Regions from separate parts of the Ruegeria sp. G10 genome, predicted to be linked through region 3. Evidence: riboswitches for the same ligand, from Rfam matches in the RefSeq annotation. Region 3 holds a riboswitch; each other region holds the start of a gene.
The links. A riboswitch is a leader RNA that binds a small molecule or an ion and turns the genes downstream of it on or off. The one in region 3 is predicted to bind cobalamin.
Positions count from the first base shown of each region.

Region 1: it holds a riboswitch for cobalamin, as region 3 does, so the genes downstream of both, ACR0KM_RS15150 (metal ABC transporter ATP-binding protein) here and ACR0KM_RS04550 (DUF1636 family protein) in region 3, are expected to answer to the same signal.
Region 2: it holds a riboswitch for cobalamin, as region 3 does, so the genes downstream of both, ACR0KM_RS00985 (DUF1636 family protein) here and ACR0KM_RS04550 (DUF1636 family protein) in region 3, are expected to answer to the same signal.

Region 1 covers NZ_JBQFOQ010000009.1:5,286-7,482, forward strand. Annotated here, with positions in the region: gene ACR0KM_RS15145 (metal ABC transporter permease) at 1-488, opposite strand, end outside; gene ACR0KM_RS15150 (metal ABC transporter ATP-binding protein) at 481-1,266, opposite strand; cobalamin riboswitch at 1,588-1,798, opposite strand; gene ACR0KM_RS15155 (FAD-binding oxidoreductase) at 1,896-2,197, opposite strand, start outside.
Region 2 covers NZ_JBQFOQ010000001.1:205,905-208,101, reverse strand. Annotated here, with positions in the region: gene cobW (cobalamin biosynthesis protein CobW) at 1-536, opposite strand, end outside; gene ACR0KM_RS00985 (DUF1636 family protein) at 533-913, opposite strand; cobalamin riboswitch at 997-1,199, opposite strand; gene ACR0KM_RS00980 (NAD(P)-dependent oxidoreductase) at 1,165-2,197, shown strand, end outside.
Region 3 covers NZ_JBQFOQ010000002.1:169,143-171,339, forward strand. Annotated here, with positions in the region: gene ACR0KM_RS04545 (ABC transporter ATP-binding protein) at 1-587, opposite strand, end outside; gene ACR0KM_RS04550 (DUF1636 family protein) at 584-937, opposite strand; cobalamin riboswitch at 1,043-1,246, opposite strand; gene ACR0KM_RS04555 (hypothetical protein) at 1,408-1,842, shown strand; gene ACR0KM_RS04560 (MotA/TolQ/ExbB proton channel family protein) at 1,839-2,197, shown strand, end outside.

The DNA of each region.
Region 1 (2,197 bases), on a different contig from region 3:
CTGACGATCAGCGGCCTGAGCAGAATGGCAAAGCTGACCAGAGTGACCATCGCAACCCCGCCCACCAGCAGCATGGAGGCGTCGTCGATCCCAAGGATCGAACCGAACAAAAAGCTTTTCAGCGGCACAGCAGAACCTGCAGCCGACAGTATGAAGATACCCACGGCCAGGGCGATCAGATAGAGCGACGCAAGGCTCGCATCGCTGCGCAGGATTGTTCTACGTGCCAAAAATGCAGTCAGGAGCGCAACACCGACGCCGGCGATCAGGCCACCGACCAACAGCGACATGACAGACAATCCTGCGGTCACAAAACCGATCACGATGCCCGGCGTAATCGCATGAGCCATGGCTTCGCCCGCAAGCGACAGACGGCGCAGGACCAAAAACGCCCCCACCGGTGCCACGGATGCCGACAAAACCGTTGTGGCGACGAACGCCCGGCGCATGAATGCAAAACCCCACATCTCGGCGAGCAGATCAAACATGCGCATTCTCCGCTGGCGTGGGTTCGCTTCGAAACATCCACGAAGCCTGGCTTTCCGACAGATAACCCTGCGCAACCAGCCGGTCGGGGGTCAGGACGTCATACACCGGACCATAGGTCGCTTCCTGCCCGCCCAGCAGAAGGGCGTGGCTGCAATGGTCCAGAACCGAGGACAGATCATGCACCACCAGGACCACGGCGCGCCCCTCATCGCGCCATCGACGAATGATCGACAACAGGTGCGCCTCGGTGTTCTGGTCAACAGCGGCAAAGGGTTCATCCAGAAGAACAAGCGGAGCATCCTGCACAATCACGCGCGCAAACAGCGCGCGCTGCAGCTGTCCGCCGGACAATTGATGCAGCGGGCGGTCGGCAATATCGAGAACGCCCGCTTCGTCAAGCGCAGCGGCCACCCGGTCTCGGGCGGCGCTGTCCAGCCCCGACCGGAGCCCGAAACCGCGCCACGCCCCCATGGCAGCCAGATCCCGTACGCGAATGGGGAAACGCCGATCGAACTCAGTCATCTGTGCGAGATACCCGATCTCAGACGGTCGCCCCTGCGGCCAGCTGAGCGTTCCGGCAAGCGGATCCAACAGACCCAGCAGCATTTTCACAAAAGTGCTTTTGCCGGATCCGTTCGTGCCAAGGACGGCCAGCGTTGTTCCGGCCTCAATGTCCATCGACAGGTTGCGGAACAACGTAAGATCGCGATACCCCAGCGTCAGGCCGCGCAGTTGCAGAACACCCGACATCAGATCACCGCGTAAATCATGAGCCACAGCAGCGCCGACACGATCAGAGCGCCGGCAACCAGGATCGGAACGCTGAATTCCGTCAGGCAACGTAGCCTTTGCGCACTGGTCGCGCGAGGGGTCAGAGGACGGGTCATCGGTTGCCGACGACGCCGAGAGGGCGGCTTTGGAACGTCAGCCAAGCTGCAGCGACGCCGCGTCTGCCAGCTTCGCGGGGCCCGCTCTCAGGATGTTGCAACGCCACGTGTTTCGGCTCCTCGGTTTGGACGGGGGCAAGGCGAGTGCAAAGTCTGGGACGGCGACCGCCGCTTGGAACATTGTCATCTCCCTCCGGGACACCCCGCCCGGGTTCGTTCAAATCGGATGGCAGGTCTCCTGACTTGCGGGTCGATGCTGTCCCGATCCTTCCCAGGCGATTGCCCAGTGGCCGATCTCGGGTCGCTCACCGCCTACAGTTGCGGGGGCAGTCACGGATTTGGCCTGATCGCACGGGCCGCACCATATTCCCTTGAATCCCGCGCGCGATTCGCGTTCAGGAACCATCCTGGCCACAAGATACGAAACAACTTGATTTGACAAGGAAGCGCACTAACACAAAGTCGTTTGTCGCCAAGTTAGAGGGGCGGCAGACCGCAATGCGCGCCGCCCGTTCCATGTCAGACCTCGACTTCGACCTTGCCGATGGGGTTTGAACAACAGGCCAGAATGTAACCTGCCTCGATATCGTCTTCCGAAATACCGCCATTGTGAACCATGTGCACCTCGCCCGCGGTCTTTCTGACTTTGCAGGTGCCGCACACCCCGAAGGTACAGCCCGACGGTATGTTCAGCCCGACCGAGCGCGCGGCGACCAGAACGGTGTCCGTTTCGGCCACTTTGGCCGTCACGCCCGAGGCGGCGAACACGATTTCGGCACTGCTGTCGTCGTCGGGGACAACATCATCCAGCGCAGGCTGAT
Region 2 (2,197 bases), on a different contig from region 3:
TCGGCGCAGGAAATCTGATCTTCGAACACCTCGGACAGGGGCGTTTCATGGTCAATCGAGTCATCGGCCAAGCGCTGGGCGTCCACCGCCTCGACATTGGGCGCGAAACGACCGGCGGCCACGGCTTCGGCGTCGGCCAGAGCGATCACGCCATCGACGGTGATCTTGGACCGGATATCAGGCCAGTCGAACGCCTTCAGCAGCGGTTTGGGCAGGGCGAGGCCAGAGGTTTCGATCAGGATGTGATCGGGGCGCGGCTCCAGCGCCATCAGCGCCTCGATGGTCGGGATGAAATCATCGGCCACGGTGCAGCAGATGCAGCCATTGGCCAGCTCCATGATGTTTTCCGCTGGGCAATCGGGGATGGCGCAGGATTTCAGGATGTCGCCATCGACGCCAACATCGCCGAACTCGTTGACCACAACGGCCAGACGCTTGCCCTGCGGGTTCTGCATCAGGTGCCGCACCAGCGTCGTTTTGCCCGAACCCAGAAAGCCGGTGATCACGGTGACGGGGAGTTTCTCAAGATTGCTCATTTCAGGGCTCCAATCGGGGGAATGCGGGCCGCACAGTTTTTGCGGAAATGTTCGGGGCGTTCGCGCCACTTGACCAGACCGTCCTCGGTCTCAAGGTACTTGGTGGCGCCGTCAACGATCACGTCGACATGGTCGGTTTCGTTCAGGTGTTCGTACACGAAGGTCCAACGATCCGGTCCGCCACGCAGGACGATGGAACAACCCTCGTCACAGTTCGACAGGCATTCCACGGCTTTCAGGGTTATCCCTTCGGGTAGCTCCGCCTGTTCCAAAGCCTTGTGCAACAGGGTGCCGGGGCGTTGCGCATCATCTTCTACGGGCAGCCCGCGACGACAAGTGGTGCAAACCAGCAATTCGACCGGAGCGGTCTCGGTCATGTCTCTCATCCCCCCAAATCCTCATCGTGGGGGACGGGGTTTCATGCGGGTCCCTTGACCCGACACCGGAACACCCCGTCCGGTTTCATCTTCGGGTGTTGGCAGGTCTCCCGGCTTGCGGATGTCAGAGGAGGCCTCTGTCGGATGTCCCGCCTTCCCGGCATTCGCCAGTGGCTTGGGCACCCTCTCCGGTCACGGTCGCGGGGGCGGCTGCGTTTGACGGATGATCCGCTGACGCATTCCCTTTTCATCTGCTGTCGCAGACACCAACGAAAGGGACATGCGGCAGGGTTGCCCCGCTTGTCAAGCGCAACACGCTGATCCGTGATCACGCGGGTAAAAAGCGACCTGTCCGGGTCGCTGGGCGGCATGATCCGGTTGGGCCGACATGCTGGCATGGTTCGCAAGACGCGAACAGGAGGATGCGGCGGATGAAAGTAGGGTTTATCGGGTTGGGAAATGTGGGGGGCAAGCTCTCGGGATCGCTGCTGCGCAACGGAATCGATCTGACGGTGCATGATCTGAACCCGGATCTGGTGGGCGCGTTTGTCACGAAAGGGGCCAAGGCCGCTGAAAGCCCGGCCCAGCTAATGCGCGATTGCGATGCGGTGATCACCTGCCTGCCATCCCCCGCCGCCTCGGATGCCGTGATGCAGGAAATGCTGCCCGAGGTCACCCCCGGCAAAATCTGGATGGAGATGTCGACCACCGACGAAGCCGAGGTCAAACGCCTTGGCGCGATGGTGATCGAGCGGGGCGGGGCTGCGGTGGATTGCCCGGTTTCGGGCGGCTGCCATCGGGCTGCGACGGGCAATATCTCGATCTTCGCGGGATGCGACCGCGCGACGTTCGAGCGTATCCTGCCCTTCCTGACGACCATGGGGCGGCGCATCCTGCATACGGGCGAACTGGGCTCGGCGTCGGTGCTGAAAGTGCTGACCAATTATCTGGCCACCGCCAACCTGATCACCTGCGCCGAGGCTTTGGTGACCGCAAAGGCCGCCGGGATGGACCTTGGCACCACCTATGAGGCGATCAAGATTTCGTCGGGCACCTCCTTTGTGCATGAGACGGAAAGTCAGGTCATCCTGAACGGCTCGCGCGATATTTCGTTCACCATGGATCTGGTGAGAAAGGATATCGGCCTGTTTCAGGAGGTCGCCGACCGCGCCGGAGTGCCGCTTGAGATCAACCCGTTGATGATCAAGATTTTCGAAGACGGGATCGCGCGCTATGGCGAGCGCGAGCTGTCGCCGAATATCATCAAACGGCTTGAGGACGCGA
Region 3 (2,197 bases):
TGCACGATCATGACCACCGTAATCCCCAGATCCGCAACCAGAGACAGCATGCGCCCTTTCGCATCGGGGTCCAGATGGTTCGTCGGCTCGTCCAGAAACAGAAGCGACGGGTTCTGGGCCAGCGCGCGCGCGATGTGAGCCCGCTGTCGCTCACCACCGGAAAGCTGCGCCATCCGCTTTTGCGCAAGAGGCGCGAGGCCAGTCAGATTCAGAATCCGGTCCAGCTCTTGCTGGTGCGCACGTGCCGAGCGGTCGGCAAGGATCGGTATCTGGCCCAGAGCCACGTAATCGCGAAGCGACAAACGCCCATCTGGCATCTCTTGCTGGCCGACCACGGCGATAACACGCGCGCGTTCGTTGGCTGAGAACTGCTTGAGGCTTCGCCCATTGATCAGAACATCGCCCAGAGACAGCCCTTCGGCACCGCAAAGCAGATTGAGCAAGGTGGTTTTACCCGCGCCGTTCGGGCCAGCAATCGCCAGAATCGAGCCTTCGGTCAGCTCAAAACTGACATTCTGCAGCAGCACATCGCCATTTAGCGCATAGTATTCGAGGTTCGAGGCAACAAGGAACGGCTGGGGTGTCATAGCGGTACCTGCTGACCAATCGGCGGCATCCGCGATAGGGTCTTAGCGGATAGTGCACCGGGCCGCTCGGTCGCTTTGGTCCAGCCATTCGCGCTTTGTTGGTACTGAAGGGCAAACTCGGCCAATGCGTCAATCTCGGCCGGGGTCTGGATATCACCAAACAGATATTGCGCCTTGCCTACAGCCTGAAAGCCCACAGTCGTCGGGTGCGCACACCCGGCCATGCAATCAACGCCGCGGATCGCAAAGCCCTCGGGCAAGCGGGGTGCAAGGGACTCTTGTATTGCCGACAAGGTCTGCGCGCCGGAACAGGTGGCGCAGATCAGCACAAAATGATCAGGAGTCTTCACACACGCGCCCTCTGCCTCTGCCCAGATGCATCGGGAAGGTGCCAAATATGTCAACACGTGTCAGACGTGCCATCAAAGCCTCCTTCCAGGACGCCCCGTCCCGGGTTGGTTGAACATCTGATGGCAGGTCTCCTGACTCGCGGGTCTCGGCTTGGCCATCCTTCCCGGCCGAAAAGGCCAGTGGTTGCTTGGCTTTGCTCGCCGCTTACAGTTGCGGGGGCAGTTACGGGTTTGACCGAAGCGGGCCGCACCGTATTCCCTTTTCATCCCGCGGCCATAGCCTTGGGAACCATCGCAGGACTCAGTGCCTTAGAACAATGGATGGGTCAATATGAAAGTTACCGGGCGTGAGCGGTCGAACGCGCACAATCCCCTTGCCCGCCCTTTCGTGTCCCAGCTGGATTGGATAAGAGGGATCAACCCCTGCATGATGCGCAGGACAGGGTTTCCATCCAATCAGGAGCCAGCCCATGCCCTTTTCCCGCCTCGCTCTGGCCGCAGCCATCGCCATCGCGTCACCCGTTCCGACCCTTGCGCAAGCTGCTGATGAGCGCGCCGCGCCCTTATCGCTCGAGTTGAATACGGTGCAGGAGGTGAACGGCGCCTGCCGTCTGACCTTTGTTGTGCACAATCAAACCGAAAGCGAAATCGAGAAAGCTGCGTTCGAAACCGTCATTTTCGACAAGTCCGGCGGCGTGGTCACGCTGTCGCTGTTTGACTTTCGCGACCTGCCGCGCGACCGACCGCGGGTGCGTCAGTTCAGCCTGCCTGATCTCGATTGCACCTCGATCGGTCGTGTCCTGATCAATGGCGCAAACAGCTGCGTTGTCAGCGGCTCGGAAAGCGATATCTGTGCAACAGAGTTGAACCTGACCAGCCGGATCGATGTGGAGCTCTTAGGATGAATGCACTTGAGGCCCTGCGCCAGATCGTAGCCCTCGGAGGGCCGGTTGTGGCCATTCTGATCGTCATGTCCGTGCTGGCGCTGGCTGTGACGCTTTACAAGCTGTGGCAATTCACGGTGACCGGTGTTGGGCGGCATCGCGTTCTCACGCAGGCGCTGAACGCATGGGATGCAGGTGATCATCAGACAGCCCGGGCCCGTCTAGCCAAAAGCCACAGCTATCTCGCCCCGTTGGTTGGCGCCGCCATGGATGCGCCGGACTTGCCCGGACTGGATGATCGCCTTGACGCCGAGGCCGGTCTGGCCTTGGCCGGGTTGGAGCGCGGCTTTCGGCTGCTCGAAACGGTCGCCCAGCT